One region of the Halorhodospira halophila SL1 genome, then DNA from elsewhere that is predicted to be linked to it. Evidence: predicted binding sites of a transcription regulator. Region 1 holds the regulator's gene; each other region holds the start of a gene.
The links. The regulator sigma-54, encoded in region 1, starts transcription at its own class of promoters, with help from an activator protein. The targets are predictions, from matches to a motif close to TGGCANGNTNCNTGCTT.
Positions count from the first base shown of each region.

Region 2: HHAL_RS12160 (P-II family nitrogen regulator) is a predicted target of sigma-54. The motif match lies at 2,632-2,648, and genes of this name have one in related genera.
Region 3: HHAL_RS07725 (PEP-CTERM sorting domain-containing protein) is a predicted target of sigma-54. The motif match lies at 2,451-2,467, and genes of this name have one in related genera.

Region 1 covers NC_008789.1:2,325,697-2,330,936, reverse strand. The annotation lists gene rapZ (RNase adapter RapZ) at 1-744, opposite strand, end outside; gene HHAL_RS10755 (HPr kinase/phosphorylase) at 741-1,262, opposite strand; gene HHAL_RS10750 (PTS sugar transporter subunit IIA) at 1,259-1,729, opposite strand; gene hpf (ribosome hibernation-promoting factor, HPF/YfiA family) at 1,774-2,100, opposite strand; gene HHAL_RS10740 (RNA polymerase factor sigma-54) at 2,141-3,607, opposite strand; gene lptB (LPS export ABC transporter ATP-binding protein) at 3,648-4,373, opposite strand; gene lptA (lipopolysaccharide transport periplasmic protein LptA) at 4,377-4,904, opposite strand; gene lptC (LPS export ABC transporter periplasmic protein LptC) at 4,891-5,240, opposite strand, start outside.
Region 2 covers NC_008789.1:2,639,064-2,644,303, forward strand. The annotation lists gene HHAL_RS12810 (TorF family putative porin) at 1-609, shown strand, start outside; gene HHAL_RS12150 (YifB family Mg chelatase-like AAA ATPase) at 642-2,153, opposite strand; gene ubiK (ubiquinone biosynthesis accessory factor UbiK) at 2,222-2,497, opposite strand; gene HHAL_RS12160 (P-II family nitrogen regulator) at 2,722-3,060, shown strand; gene HHAL_RS12165 (ammonium transporter family protein) at 3,172-4,341, shown strand; gene HHAL_RS12170 (hypothetical protein) at 4,486-5,240, shown strand, end outside.
Region 3 covers NC_008789.1:1,655,908-1,661,147, reverse strand. The annotation lists gene HHAL_RS07730 (tetratricopeptide repeat protein) at 1-1,303, shown strand, start outside; gene HHAL_RS07725 (PEP-CTERM sorting domain-containing protein) at 1,412-2,338, opposite strand; gene HHAL_RS07720 (outer membrane lipoprotein-sorting protein) at 2,691-3,512, shown strand; gene HHAL_RS07715 (DUF1302 family protein) at 3,592-5,028, shown strand; gene HHAL_RS07710 (efflux RND transporter permease subunit) at 5,034-5,240, shown strand, end outside.

The DNA of each region.
Region 1 (5,240 bases):
CAGGTAGCTGCGCCCTGCCTGCTGGTGGACCGGCAGCCAGTAGCGGATGAGCGTGTCGATCTGGCCGAAGAGGATCTCGGTCTCGGGCTGGGACTCGAGGAAGGCGCGGACGCAGTCGTCGCAGCCGGTATAGGCGCGCAGCTGCGGTTCCCAGTGCGGATTGGGCAGGCAGCGGGCATCGAAGACGTAGTCGGCATCGGTGGGGATGCCGTGCTTGAAGCCGAAGGACTGGACCAGCACCGACAGGCCACTGCGCTCGCCGGCTACCCGCTCGGAGATCAGACCGCGCAGGTCGTGGACGGTGGTCCGCGAGGTGTCGATGCTCCAGTCGGCGACCTCGCGTAGTGGCTCGAGCAGCGTGCGCTCGGCGCGCAGGGCGTCGGCCAGGGGCTGGTCGCCTTCGGCCAGCGGGTGGCGACGGCGCGTCTCGCTGTAACGGCGCATGAGGATGGAGTCCTCGGCGTAGAGGAACAGCACCTCCGTGGCGATGCCCTGCTCGCGCAGTGCAGTGAGGGTCTCCGGCAGGCATTGCAGGTCGTGGGGCGGGTTGCGTGCGTCCAGCCCCACGGCGAAGCGCTCTCCGGTGGGTGCGTCGCGGTTCTGGGCGTAGCGGGCCAGCTCGCCGATCAGGCTCACCGGCAGGTTGTCGATGCAGTAATAGCCGGCGTCTTCGAGGGTGTGCAGGGCGACACTCTTGCCCGACCCCGAGAGGCCGCTGACCACGATCAGGCGCAGCCCACTCATGCTGGCACCCCGCGGTCGCTGCGAGCGCCGTGGTGCGCAACGGACACTGCGGCCCGGCTGCTGGACGCGGCCTCGACCAGCGGGGCCAGTGGACGGCGGTGGCTGTCGGTCAGGGTGATCCGGGGGAGGCTTAGCTCCAGCAGCCGACGGTGGTCGCGCCGACCATGCAGGGCGGCTTCGGCTTCGGTGGTGCCGGGGGTCGGCTGCAGCTGGATGCACAGTGCCACGGCGGCCTCGTTGCGGAATGCCTCAGGGCCGTAGAGTTCCGTGACATCCACCAGGCCCAGGTCACGCAGGTGCAACAGCCCCCGCCCCTGTTGGGGGCCGGTGCCGAGCAGACGGTCCCCCTCGCGGCGCAGCTGCACGGCGTCATCGGCCACCAGCGCGTGGCCGCGGTCGAGCAGGGCCAGGGCCGTATCACTCTTGCCCGCGCCGCTGGGCCCCTCGAGCAGAACCCCGCGACCGTGGACGGTGACCAGCAGACCGGGGATGACCGGCCCGTGCGCGGCCGTTTTCACGACGGGTCGGCTTGTGACTGCCATTCCCGCAGGGCCACCTGCAGTTCCTCACCGTCCGAGGAGCGGCGCAGCCGTTCGCACAGGCTGCTGTCGCTGAACATCTCGGCGAGGCTGGCCAGGATCTGCAGGTGCTCGTCGGTGAAGTGTTCGGGTACGACCAGGGCGAACAGCAGGTCCACGGGTGCCTTGTCGAAGGCGTTGAACTCGATGCCCCGATCCAGCTGGATCAGGGCGCCGATGGCGCGGTCAATCCCGTCGATGCGGGCGTGGGGTACGGCTACGCCGTGCCCCAGGCCCGTGCTGCCCAGCCGCTCACGGGCCAGCAGTCGGTTGCTGATTTCTCGGGCGTCGAGGCCGTCGCCGCTGGCCCCGATCAGTTCGCCTATGCGCAGGAGTACCTGCTCCTTGTCCTCGATGCCGCTCTCGCAGCGAACACGTTCCGGCGTGATGAGTTGCTCGATGTCCATGGAGTGTCCGATCGGCTGGCCCGCTGAACCGCGTCCCGCCACCTTTACAGGCTGGCCTTGAGGGACGCGCCCTGCCGTCGCTGATCGACGGCCTTCTCTTTGTGTTTCAGGACCTGACGGTCAAGCTTGTCCACGAGCACGTCAATGGCTGCATAGAGGTCTTCCTCAATGGCATCGGCAAAGACGCGCCCGCCGCCACCCCCGATGTGGATGACCGACTCGGCCTTCTGCTGTCTCTTCTCCACCGAGAGGATCACCTCGGTATCGATGACGTGGTCGAAGTGGCGTTGAATGCGTTGCATCTTCTCGTTGACATGCGCCCGGAGAGCCGGGGTGATCTCGACATGATGTCCACTGAGCTTGATCTGCATACCGCCTCCTGAACCCCTGCGGCCGGCAGAGCCGGGCGCCTCAGCGCCTCCGGGCCTCCTTGCGCTCCGCCGACGATGCGATGGACAGGGACTCCCGGTATTTGGCGACCGTCCGACGCGCCACCTGGATCCCCTCCTCATGAAGGATACGCGCAATCGCGCTGTCACTCAGCGGTTTTGCCCGATCCTCTTCGGCAATCAGTCGGCGGATCCGTGCCCGGATCGCCGTTGCCGAAGCCTCTCCGCCGTCGCTGGTCTGCACGTGGCTTGAGAAGAAGTACTTGAACTCGAAGGTGCCCCGGGGCGTGTGCATGTACTTGCTGGTGGTGATGCGAGAGATGGTGGACTCGTGCATCTCCACCGCCTCGGCGATCTCGCGCAGGACCAGTGGTTGCATCGCCTCCTCGCCGTGGTCGAGGAAACCCTGTTGCCGTTCCACGATGGCGCTGGCCACTTTGAGCAAGGTCTCATTCCTGCTGCGCAGGCTCTTGATCAGCCAGCGCGCCTCTTGGAGGTGGTTGCGCAGACAGTGGTTGTCCGCGCTCCGGTCTGCCCTGCGGATCAGGCTGGCGTAATACGCGTTGACGCGCAAGCGGGGGGCGGTTTCGCTGTTGAGTTCGACCTGCCAGGCGCCGTCGCGGCGCACCACCAGAACGTCGGGGATGACGTAGTCGGGCGTGGTGTCGCTAATCTGCGAGCCGGGTCGGGGGTCGAGGCTCTGGATCAGGCCGAGGATGCTGCCGAGGGCCTCGTCGCTGACCCCCAGAGCCCGGCCCAGGTCGTCGTATCGCCGCTCGGCGATCAGCCCCAGGTGCTCGAGCAGGGCGTGGCGGGCCTCTTCCCGCCACGGGGTGTCTTCGGGCAGCTGCTCGAGCTGGACGCACAGCGCTTCCTGGGGATCGCGGGCGGCGACGCCGGTCGGGTCGAGTCGCTGGACGCGCTGCAGCACCGCTTCGAGCTCCTCGGCGTCAACCTGCTCATCCTCCGGGCACCCGGCCAGTAGGTCGTCGGTGCTCTGGGTCAGGTAGCCGTCGTCGCCGACGGCGTCGACGATGACCTCGGCGATGGAGCGCTCGCGCGCGGAGAACGCCTCCAGCTCGATCTGTGCATGCAGGTGCTGCTGCAGGCTGTCGGAGGCGGCCGGCCGGTTGTCCAGGGTGTCGCGTTGGGCCGCCTCGTCGCCCGGCGCGCTCAGCGCCGTGCTGCCGTCGTAGATGTCGTCCCAGGAGGTATCCAGCGGTAGGTCCTCGGGGATGTCGTCGCCGGCAGGGTCGCTGGCCGGGGCCTCGTCCTCACGGGCCTCTTGTTCCTGCTGCTCGTGTTGCTCCTGCTCCTGCTGCTCGAGCTCGCCTTCCTCGTCGAGCTCGAGCATGAAGTTCGACTCCAGGGCCTGCTGGATCTCGGTGCGCAGCTCCAGGCTGGAGAGTTGCAGCAACCGGATGGCCTGCTGCAGCTGGGGCGTCATGGTCAGCTGCTGGCCGATGCGTAGCTGCAGCGACTGCTTCATGGCCGTGTCCGTCGTGCTTGCAGCATCCGTATACCGTCGCTCACAGGCGGAAGTCCTCACCCAGATAGACCTCGCGGACCCGCGGGTTGGCGAGCACGCTTTCGGCGTCGCCAGCGGCCAGAACCTCGCCGTCGCTGAGGATGTACGCGCGCTGCACGATCCCCAGTGTCTCGCGCACGTTGTGATCGGTGATCAGTACGCCAATACCGCGCTGCGCCAGCTGGCGGACGATGCGCTGGATCTCGCCCACCGAGATCGGGTCGACCCCGGCAAACGGCTCGTCGAGCAGTATGAACCGGGGGGCTGCCGCCAGGGCGCGGGCGATCTCCACGCGCCGGCGTTCGCCGCCGGACAGGGCGATGCCCGGGGAGTCGCGGACGTGGGTCACCCCGAACTCCTCGAGCAGGCGATCCAGCTCCTGTTCCCGCTCGGCGCCGCCGAGGTCGCCGCGTAGCTGCAGGATGGCCCGTACGTTATCCGCCACGCTCAGTTTACGAAAGACCGAGGGTTCCTGCGGGAGGTATCCGATGCCGAGGCGGGCCCGGGCGTGGATGGGCAGCCGGGTGAGGTCGTCGCCCTCCAGGGTGATCCGCCCCTCGTCGGCCTGGACCAGTCCGACGACCATGTAGAAGCAGGTGGTCTTGCCGGCGCCGTTGGGCCCGAGCAGGCCGACGATCTCGCCGTTGGCCACTTCGAGCCCGGCGCCGTTGACCACAGTGCGACCGCGGTAGCGTTTGGTCAGCCCTTCCGCACGCAGCGTGACCACCGGTCAGTCCTCCTCGCGCCGGGTCGGGTACAGGATGGTCCGCGCCCGCTGCCCTTCAGCGCCACGGGCCTTCATGATCTGTCCCTCCAGGTCGACATCGATGGTCTCGGCGGTGACCTGGTCGTCTCCCTGCCAGAGGCGCGCATCGCCCTGGAAATGGGCGCGTTCGGGCCCGCGGGTGTAGTACTCCATCCGCTTCGCCTCGGCGTGGACCGGGCGGGGCTGGTTCTCCGGGTGGTCGCGGTAGGTGGCGGGCGTTCCGTCAACGTAGACGTGGCTGAGGTCGCCGTCCTCGTCGGTATAGACCTCCATGCGGTCGCCGGTGATGCGCATCTCGCCCCGGGTGAGCACGGCATCGCCCTCGTAGACGCTGACCCCGGCAACGGCGTCGACGTCCACACTGTCGGCCTCGAGTTCCACCGGCGCGTCCTCGCGCTGCTCCATCGCCGCCGCCGGTAGGGCGGCGATGGCGAGCAGCGCGGCGCCAAGAAGCCGCACCCGGGTGCGGCCCGTGGTCTCAATGCAGCCCATACTCCCCCCGGACATCGGCGTGCAGGCGCAGTCGGTCGGTTCGGTAATCCAGCGTCATGCCAGTGCCGCGCAGGGTGCCGGCCGGCTCGCGGGCGGTGACCGCCTCGGTGGTGCGGGCCTCGCCGGCGCGCAGATCTACCAGCAGGTTGCGGGTGGCGATATCCAGCGCTGGGCGTGTGCCCTGGGCCGGACGGTGAATATCCACTTCGTCGAACAGGCGGACCTCCGCGCCCTCGCGCTCGGCGATGCCGAAGGGGGCGCGGGCCTCCCAGGTGGCGCCGTCCCGCGAACGCATGCGCAGATCCGGCTCGACGATCTCCAGTTCGCCGCGACCGG
Region 2 (5,240 bases), 310 kb from region 1:
TCCGCCAACGCCCAGGCCGAAGAGCTCGGCGCCGGGTGGAGCCTGTCGTCCAACGTGGCGATCACCTCCAACTATCTTCTCCGCGGTGGGTCCGAAAGCGACGAGGATCCCGCCATCCAGGGCGGTTTCGATCTCGACCACGCTAGCGGGTTCTACATCGGGACTTGGGGTAGCAGTGTCGTCCTCGGGGAGGACGCAACGGAAATCGACTTTTATGCCGGGTATGCCTTTGAGTTCGCCCCTGGCCTCAGCCTGGATCTTGGCGCCGTGGCTTATACCTATTACCCAGCGGGGGACTCGGACGACGAGGAACTCTACGCCGGGATCGCTTCGTCATTCGGCGAACTAGACTACGATTTCTACCTCTACTCCAATAGCGAGCCCGACATCACCGGCGAGTTAAATCTGGCTCACCCCATCGGGGCCGGTGTATCGGCTTTGGGTCAGCTGGGCTTCGTGGAGCCCGATGACGACAATGGCGATTACATCTACTACGCCGTGGGGGCCAGCTACACCTATCAGACCCTGGACTTCAGTGTGATGTGGACAGATACGGATGAATCTGGGAGTGACGACCAGTTCGCAGTAATGGTTTCACGGTCCTTCTAACCTGAGCCGGGGGCGCCGCCGGCGCCCCCCTTTCACCCCACCCCGCCCCGCTGCTCGAGCCCCCGGCGCAACCCCACCGCCTCGGCCACGTAGCGGGCGTCGATGGCATCCATGCCTTCCAGATCGGCGATCGTCCGCGCCACCCGCAGCAGGCGGTGGTGCCCCCGCGGCGAGAGGCCGATGACCTCGGTGGCCCGCTCCAGGGTCGCCTCGGCCTCCGGCTCGAGGGGGCAGGCCGCGTGCAGGACCTCCCCGCTGAGCTCGGCGGCGATCCGCCCGGAGCGCTCCCGCCGCCGCTCCCGGGCCCGGGCCACCCGTTCGGCCACCTGCTCGGTGGCCTCAGCCGCCGGCGCGGCGGTCAGCTCCCGGGCGCTGAGCCGCGGCACCTCGACGGCGATATCGAAGCGATCGAGCAGCGGCCCGGTGATCCGGTCGCGGTAGCGCGCCACCTGATCCGGGGTGCAGCGGCACTCGCCGCGGGGGTCGCCGTGGTAGCCGCAGGGACAGGGGTTCATGGCCGCCACCAGCTGGAAGGCCGCCGGGTAGGTGACCCGGGCGTTGCTGCGGGCGATGCTCACCCGCCGCGCCTGCAGGGGCTCACGCAGCGCCTCCAGGGCGTTGCGGGGCAGTTCGGGGAACTCGTCGAGGAAGAGCACGCCGCGGTGGGCCAGGGAGACCTCGCCGGGGCGGGGCGGCTGCCCGCCACCGATCAGCGCCGCCGGGGAGATGCTGTGGTGGGGGGCCCGGAAGGCCGGGATCCGCCAGCTGGCCGGATCCACCCCCTCGCCACTGACCGAGCGCACCGCCGCCGCCTCCAGGGCCTCGTCTTCCGGGAGCGGCGGCAACAGCCCGGGCAGGCGTTCGGCGAGCATGCTCTTGCCGGTACCGGGCGGGCCGCTGAGCAGCAGGTTGTGCCCCCCCGCGGCGGCGACCTCCAGCGCCCGGCGCGGGCCGGCCTGGCCGCGGACGTCGGCGAGATCGGGGCCTGGAGAGCGTTCCTGCGCCCCGGTCGGCGACCCCACCGGGGGCAGGGGCTCGCGGCCGTCCAGGTGGTCCAGCACCGCCAGCAGGCGCTGCGCGGCCACCGTGCCCCCGGGGTGAACCAATGCCGCCTCGGCGGCGTCGCCGCCCGGGATGATCAGCCGCCGGCCGGCCTCGCGGGCGGCCCGTGCCGCCGGGAGGATGGCGCCCACTTCGCGGAGCTGGCCGCCCAGGGCCAGCTCGCCGATGAACTCCAGCGATTCGAGTTCGCCGTGGGCCTGACCCGACGCCGCCAGCACGCCGACCGCGATGGCCAGATCGAAGCGTCCGCCGCCCTTGGGCAGATCCGCCGGGGCCAGGTTGACCGTGACGCGGCCGACGGGAAACTCCAGGCCGCTGTTGATGATGGCGCTGCGGACCCGGTCCCGGGCCTCGCGCACCTCGGCCTGGGGCAGGCCGACCAGTGAGAACGCAGGCAGCCCCGGCGCCAGGTGGACCTCCACCTGGACCTCGGGGGCCGCCACACCGAGCGCCGCCCGCGCCCGGGTAACCGCCAGTGCCATGGGAACCCTCCCTGGTTCATGGGCACAGAGGACGACCTACGCGGCGAGCCCGCAGGCCCGCCTGCGGATCAGCTCCCGCTACCGCCGGCGCCGCCCGAGCCACCCTGGTCCTTTTCCAGCTCGGCGACGCGGCGGTTGAGCTCCTCGAGCTGGGCCCGAGTCCGCGCCAGGACCTTGGCCTGGGCATCGAACTCCTCGCGGGTCACCAGATCGAGCCGCGAGAAGCCCGACTGCAGCGAGGCGCGCACGTTCTTCTCCACCTCGTCGTGGAACTCGCGCACGCCGGCCGGCAGGCTCGCCGTGAGCTTCTGCGCCAGTTCGTCGATGGTTTTCTGATCGATCATCGCCTTTCCAACCCTGTGGTCACGCACCGAATCCGTGCGGTTGCCCTGTCGCCGCCCCCGTTTGGTGCAGAGGCCGCCCGCGCCACCAGCCTATCCCCCCGGCACGACGCGGTTTCGCGGCCGATCCGAGGGCCTGGCACGCCTCCTGCAAGGTCCTTCTCGACCGCAGCCGCATCAGCACGCCGCTGCGGCTCCGGCCAACGCGTACAACGAGGACGACGCTCATGAAATTGGTAACGGCAATCATCAAGCCTTTCAAGCTCGATGACGTCCGCGAGGCCCTCTCCGCTATCGGCGTCCAAGGTATCACGGTCACCGAGGTGAAGGGTTTCGGACGGCAGAAGGGACACACCGAGCTCTACCGCGGTGCCGAGTACGTGGTCGACTTCCTGCCCAAGATGAAGCTGGAGGTCGCCATTGACGACAGTCTAGTGGACCGCGCCTGTGACGCCATCCGCCAGGCCGCCAACAGCGGCAAGATCGGCGACGGCAAGATCTTCGTCTTCGACGTCGAGCAGGCCATCCGCATCCGCACCGGCGACACCGGTTCGGACGCACTGTAACCGGCCCGCCCCCAACCAATGCAGAGGACCTGAACCATGGAAGACGTAGTCGAACTTGCCTACGCCCTCGATACCTTCTACTTCCTGCTCTCGGGCGCACTGGTCATGTGGATGGCCGCCGGCTTCACCATGCTCGAGGCGGGTATGGTGCGCGCCAAGAACACCACCGAGATCCTCACCAAGAACATCGGGCTCTACTCCATCGCGGTGATCATGTACATGCTCATCGGCTGGAACCTGATGTACGAGAGCTCGGGCAGCCTGCTGCCCACCTTCAGCTTCCTGCTGCCCGCCTCGGAGCCGGTCACGGCCGAGATGGCGCGCAGCGGCGAGGCCACCGAGTCCTACTTCTCGGACTTCTTCTTCCAGGTGGTCTTCGTCGCCACGGCCATGTCCATCGTCTCCGGCGCCGTCGCCGAGCGCATGAAGCTCTGGTCTTTCCTGATCTTCGCGGTGGTGCTCACCGGCTTTATCTACCCCATCCAGGGGCTGTGGAGCTGGGGCGGCGGCTTCCTCGATCAGATGGGCTTTTCGGACTTTGCCGGCTCGGCCATCGTCCACATGGCCGGCGCGTCGGCGGCCCTGGCCGGTGTTCTGGTCCTGGGCGCCCGCAAGGGCAAATACGGCCCCCGCGGCGAGGTACGCGCCATCCCCGGCGCCAACCTGCCGCTGGCCACGTTGGGCACCTTCATCCTCTGGCTCGGCTGGTTCGGGTTTAACGGCGGCTCGGAGCTGTCGGTCTCCTCGGCGGGTGCAGCCAACGCGGTAGCCACCATCTTCATGAACACCAACCTGGCCGCCGCCGGCGGTGTGGTCGCCGCCCTGCTGCTGGCCCGCGCCCTGTTCGGCAAGGCCGACCTGACCATGGCCCTCAACGGCGCCATCGCCGGTCTGGTCTCCATCACCGCCGGGCCGGACACCCCGTCGCCGCTGCTGGCCGCGTTCATCGGTGGTGTCGGTGGTGTTCTGGTGGTCTTCTCCATCGTCGCCCTCGATAAGCTGAAGATCGACGACCCGGTGGGCGCCATCTCGGCCCACGGCACGGCGGGCATCTGGGGCATCCTGGCGGTGCTGCTCTCCAACCCGGACGCCACCTTCGGTGCCCAGATCGCCGGGCTGCTATCGATCTTCACCTTTGTCTTCCTGGCCAGCCTGGTCGTCTGGCTGATCCTGCGCTTCACCCTGGGGATCCGCGCCAGCGAAGAGGACGAGCAGAAGGGCATGGACGTGACCGAGTGCGGGATGGAGGCCTACCCGGACTTCACCGCCGGTCGCAAGTAGGGCAACCGCTCCTCTCCTCCTCTCCCGAACGGGAGACCTTGCGGGCGCTTCGGCGCCCGCTTTTCTTTGCTGCGGGGGCAGAGGGAACCGCTATCCTGTACCCTGCGTGCCAGCATCCAAGTCCCCGTTCCGAGGAGAAAAACCATGCAATCGAAGTGGATCCCATGGACCTGCGCCCTCACCGCGGTCGTCGCCGCCTCGACCGCCAGCGCCGCCGACTACCGGCCGCTGACGATCTCCAGCGTCTCCGTGATCGGCGCCGACAACACCGAGCTGTTCGGCCACGCGGCCTTCGAGTTCGGGCGGGAGGCCAGTGATGGGGCGGGGCAGGGTCCCGGCAACGACATCGGCACCGGTGATTACGACAACCTGCGTCTGGGTCCGCTGGGCTTTCGCTACGGCCTCACCGACGACTTCGAGTACGGCGCCTACTTCACCTTCAACAGCAACGCCGATGACGACGACGGCGCCCCGGACGACTCGGGCCTGGAGGGGATCACCGGCTTCGCCAAGCTCCAGCTCAACCAGCACTTTGCCCTGGAGGTGGGCGCCCGGGCCGGCGGCGCCGACGACGTGGCCCCCTACCCCAACGACGGCCTGGACTTCTACGTCAACCTGCCCATGCAGCGCAGCCTGGGTCCCGGGCTGGTCTACGGCGAGCTCGGCTACACCATCCAGGACAACGACATCGGCGGTACCTACGCCAACTGGGGCATCGGTTACGCCCACCCCCTGGACACCGGCACCAACCTCAACGTCGAGCTGCGTGGCGACGAGAGCCCCACTGGGGACGGCAACCACATGGACCTGATCGTCGGCGCCGGCCTGCAGGTCGAACAGGTCCACCTGCGCCCCTATCTGGGCCTGGGCCTCTACGACGCCAGCCCTGACGTCTCCTT
Region 3 (5,240 bases), 670 kb from region 1:
CGCTGCTGAGCGGACCCAGGATAAGGCCCCGGAGGATCCCGTAGGATATAACCTCCGTGCCGCGGTCCTCCTGGGTCAAGGGGATCGCCCGGGGGCGCGGCGTGTGTTGCGAGAAGGGCTGGAGGCGGTTCCGGACAGTGCCGATCTGGCGATGAATCTTAGCAGCCTCGAGCGCGCCCGCGGTGAGGCCGAGGCGGGGATCGAAGTGCTTCGTGGGGTGCATCAAGCAGTACCCGATGAGCCGCGGGTGGCGATGCGGCTGGCTGAGTGGCTGATCCAGATGGATTCCGCAGCCGAGGGGCTGTCCGTGCTTGAGCAAACCCTGGAAGAACGTCCGGAGGATGCACAGTTTCTAGGCGAGGCCGCACGGATCTACGGCATGGCCGGTGAGGACCGAGAGGCGCGGAGGCTGCTCGAGCGCGCCACGGAGTTGGACCCGGATGCCGCCGACCTGCATTACCTGCTCGCGCTGGCGCGTGCGGCCGCGGGGGATGAGCAAGGGTCGGTGGAGGCCTTGGAGTCGGCGCTTTCGGCTGATCCCAGCCACTACTCGGCGGCCCATGCCCGGTCACGGCAGTTGGCTCGCCAGGGGCAAAGGGAGGAGGCTGAAGAGGTTTTCGCACCGGTGGCCGAAGCCAACCCGGATGCACCGGAGGTGCACGCCCATCAGGGTTGGTTGGCGTATCGCGATGGCCGGTTTGCGCGTGCGGCCGAGCATTATGGACACGCCCTCTCAGGTCGTATGGAGCGGTCCTGGGTGCTCGAGGGCTACACCGCCAAGCGCGCCGCAGATGACCTGGATGCCGGTATCGATCGTCTAAACGACTGGCTGAGCGCCAATCCGGCAGATGCGCAGATGCGCCATGTGCTGGGCTCTGCACTACTGGAAGCAGGTCGCGACGAGGATGCCATCCAGGTTTATACGCACCTGTTACAGCAGCGTGAGCAGGACCCGCTGGCCTTGAATAACCTGGCGTGGCTTCTGCGCGAGGACGCGCCGGACCAAGCGCTGGAATACGCCCGGCGCGCCTATGACCTGGCCCCGGGGGAGGCTGCCGTGCTGGACACCCTCGGCGTGGTGCTCCTTCGCAACGACCGGACGTCCGATGCGGTTGAGTATCTCGATCAGGCCGTGGCCCTTGCCGGCGGCGATCCGGACGTGCAACTCAATCTTGCCAGGGCGCTTCGTGCTGACGGTCAGGTGAGCCAAGCCCGTGATATCCTCGAGCAGTTGCTGGAGGCGCATGCGGACTTTTCGGGGCGCCAGGACGCAGAGGAAATGTTGACGAACCTCGGCGATTGAGTGCTTGAGAGCTTCTGGTGCACCAAAAAACAAGGAGGGGGAAAGTCCCCCTCCTTGTGCCTTTTCGTGTCGTATAAGGCGTAAGGCACCCGAGGTGCTTGCGGTGGACTACGAGGCCGCTAGTCCTCCGGACTCGCTTTGACGCCGACGAAAGCCACCGGTGGCGAGGGCGAGCAGGATCAGCGATCCCCCCATGAGCATCAGCGTGCTCGGCTCGGGCACCTGGAACTCCAGCGAACCGCGCCGAACGCCAGCGTAGTGGGTGTAGAGCGCGATATCGGCATCGGTGAAAGCGTTTTCATCGTCGTTAAGAACCGTGTTTCTCTGTGTGGCACCGCCGGCCTCACCGAACGCCGAAATCAGTTGCAACCCGATCAGTTCTTCAAAGGGGCGGCTATCGGTCAGAGCCCAGAAGCCCTCTCGTGCAAAAGTAATATCAAAGAAGAGGTCAAACTGGGTGGCGTCAATCGCCTCTAGATTGCCATCGTCGTCAGTAATGAGTCTGGCGAGTGCGTCCCCCCTACTCAGTTCCATCGAGAGGACGTGCTCGCCGGAGCCGGCGGCCTGCCACTCAGCACTGTTGGTATCGAAAGGATCGCTGCTCCGAAGATCCCCCGATCCAATGCCGTCCCCGCCAAAGTAGAAATCAATGGTCCCACTCTCGTAGCTTAGCTGCCCATCGGCACCGAGGGTGCCGGCGATGTTGTCCCATCTGAGGGTCATATCCCGCTGGCGGATGCCAGCGATTTGGTCATCCCCGATATCGTATGGATTGTAAGCGTCGATTCGCCCGAATCCGATATCCAAAAAGCGTGACCCCCCGTCCGGGAGCCAGTTTTCTCCGGAGCTGGTTCCGAACTGGGTCGTAGCCGTTCGAAGCTCCCAGCCAAGGGAATTAAGAGGGGCGGTGGGGCCGTCATCAAAACCGGCAAAGTCCCTCGGGTCAATGGTGAACTGGGCGGCGTAGGCGGGCGCTGATAGCATTCCAAGTACCAGCGCGGACGCGAAAAGGCCTAGCATGGGTTGGGTTTTCATCGTTGTCATTCTCCAGCCGTGATGTGCCTGTGCTTCGTTCGTTGGGGGCCATTAATCGAGCCATCTCGGGAGGCTGCGCCGATCTGGAGCGATCTGCCCTTGACCTTTTTAGTAGCACGATTGGGGCCACCCTATGGGGTAGACCCAGTGGGGGTGGAAAAGGCAAAAGGAAATAGCGGGTTAGGAGATCGACTGGTCGCGGCGGTGAGGCCGTTGTGAGCCTCGTTGTAAGGAAAAAAGACGCTGTTTTTGTAGGGGAGCTTGCGCAATTCCGATCAGTACAGGAGAGTAGGACGGATGTGGTTCGTGTGTCTCTGAATGGGGAGAGTCGTCTATGTCGGCCGTGGGCAGGATGTTACGGGCAAGTCCTTTTTCGGGGGTCTTGGGGGGCGTGATACTCCTGACCGCGGGGTTGGTGTCGCTGGTGGCGGCGAATGAGGAGCCAGCCGATGGCGAGGAGCTGGCCCAGTGGGTCTATGACCGCCCCGAAGGGGATGATGCCGTGCAACAGGGGCGTATGGTGCTCGATGGCCCCGGTCGCTCCGAGCGGGAGCGTTCGTTCTACGAGTACCGTCTACAGATTGACGATGAGGAGGTCTGGAACCTGGTCCGGTTCACGGCCCCATCGGATGTTGCCGATACGGCGATGCTCACACGGGACTATCCAGACGGCAGCACAGATCAATGGCTTTACCTGCCGGCACTGGACCGGGTTCGAAGGGTGGCCTCGGAGCGGATGGGCGGTCGCTTCGTGGACAGCGACTTCTTCTTTGAGGATTTGCGCGATCGTAAAGTCCGGCAGGACGAACACGAATACGTGGGTCGGGATGAGTTGGAGGGCCTTCCGGTTTTCCGCCTGGAGAGTCGCCCTGTCGAGGGCGACAACTCCGTGTATACCCTGCGCGATCAGTGGGTTCATGAAGAGTCGCTGGTTCCCCTGCGAATCGACTACTACCAGGGCGATGACGAGCCGGCGAAGCGATTAACGGTGCAGGCCTTGGAGCAGCACCAGGGCTACTGGACGGTTGTCGAGAGCACCATGGAAGACCTGGATAGTGGTCACCAAACTCGCTTCCTTGTCGAGCAGGTGGTCTATGACCAGGGGTTGCCGCAAGATCTCTTCTCCCGCGCGGCGTTGTCGGATCCGGGGGGCGAACGTGCCTACCGCCCTTGACCGGCCCATTCCGCGGTGTCGGACGCTGCTGGTGGTGCTAGGGCTCGGGTCGGCGTCCATCGGGGTTAATGGGGTGGCCTTGGCCTCAATAGGTGATCGTGGCGATGCGGCCGGTGACTCGGTGGAGCCGGTCCGGGGGGAGTTTGAGGCTTTGGAGCCGTCGCGGCGGCTCGCGGAAAACGGGGCCGAGGGCGACGGCGGTATACGCATCGGCGATCCGTCGCCGGAGGCCGTCGACGAGGACAAGCCACAACCGGAGGCATGGCTCCCGGAGGACTGGGCGTTCGGAGTCGAAAGTGTGCGTCTGGACGCGGGTTGGCTGCCGCGCAGTGCCTCTTACGCCGACCTGGTCTACCACGGGCACCTGCTAGGACGTGCGGACTGGCAACCCCGGGGCCCCTGGAGCGCTCGCGTGGAGAGCCGCGTGGACGGTCATTACCAGCGCGGGGGCCCACGTGTCGAGGAGATCGATGTCGACTACGGGGAGGTGTACCTCCGCTACCGGGGTCGCGGATGGCGTCTGACCGCTGGTGCGCAACAGGTGGTCTGGGGCCGGATCGATGAGGTCTCGCCGACCGACCGACTGAGCGTCGAGGACCTGTCACGCTTTGTCCTGGACGACCTCAGTGAGCGGCGTCGCGCCGCTCCCGCGGTTCGTGGGCAGCTCTTCACCAACGGTTGGGAGTTCGACGCCGTGGTGGTGCCGTGGTTCCGGGAGGCGGAAATGCCGGATCGCGATAGCGTCTGGCATCCGGTTGATCGCCAGCGTGGGCGTTTTCTGGGCCTGCCGTCGGAGCCCCAATTCCAGGATCTGGTGCGAGACGGGCGGTTTGTCGAAGAGACCGACGGCGAGGGCGGCGCCGGGCTTCGGGTCAGCCGAGGCGGACGTGGCTGGGACGCTGCTGCGACGTTCAAGCGTTTCCGGCATTCCGCGCCGTACTACGAGTTGAGCGATGAGGCACGCGGAGCCCTCGATGATCCGGAGGAGGCCGTGCAGGCCGGCGATTACACCTTTCGTGCGGTCCATCCGCGCAGTTATCTGGTCGGCGTGGACGGTGCAATCGACGCTGGCGGAGTCACCTACCGCGCCGAAGCGGTATGGCTCAGCGACGTGCCGGGGACCCGGCAGGAAGATTTCGTGCGCGAGGATTTCGAGGCCTTCAATTGGGGTGTGGGGGCCGAGGTGTTTCCAGGGGACGGGGATTTGCGAGTGAACGTGCAGCTGGTTGGCAGCCACTACCTTGATGCGCCGTCCCTACTGGAACGTGCCGATGAAGTCACCCTCAATGGCGAGATCGAGGGGCGGCCCTGGCAGCGGCGTCTCCGGGCGAGGCTTCGTTATGCGATCGGGCTCGATGAGCGGGACATCTACCTGAATCCGGAGGTGGCCTGGGTGGACTGGGAACCCCATGAACTCTACGTGTCGGCGCACTATTTCGAAGGTGCGGAAGAGACGGCCGGCGGGTTCCACCAGGATAACGACGTCATCATGACAGGCTGGAGGGGACGGTTTTGAGGCGTATGACTTTGCCGCGGTGGTTGGCGGCGACCTTGTTTGCGTTGCTGCTGCTGGCGCCAGGCCCGCTCGTGCTCAACCTGACCTTCGACAATGCGCCGGAGTCGTACTTTCCCAAGGAGGCACCGGCCGTCCTTTTCGACGCTTCGGTGCGCGAGGAGTTCCCGGAGGAGCAGGTCCTGGTCGGCCTGTTCGGCGGCGAGGAGATCTAC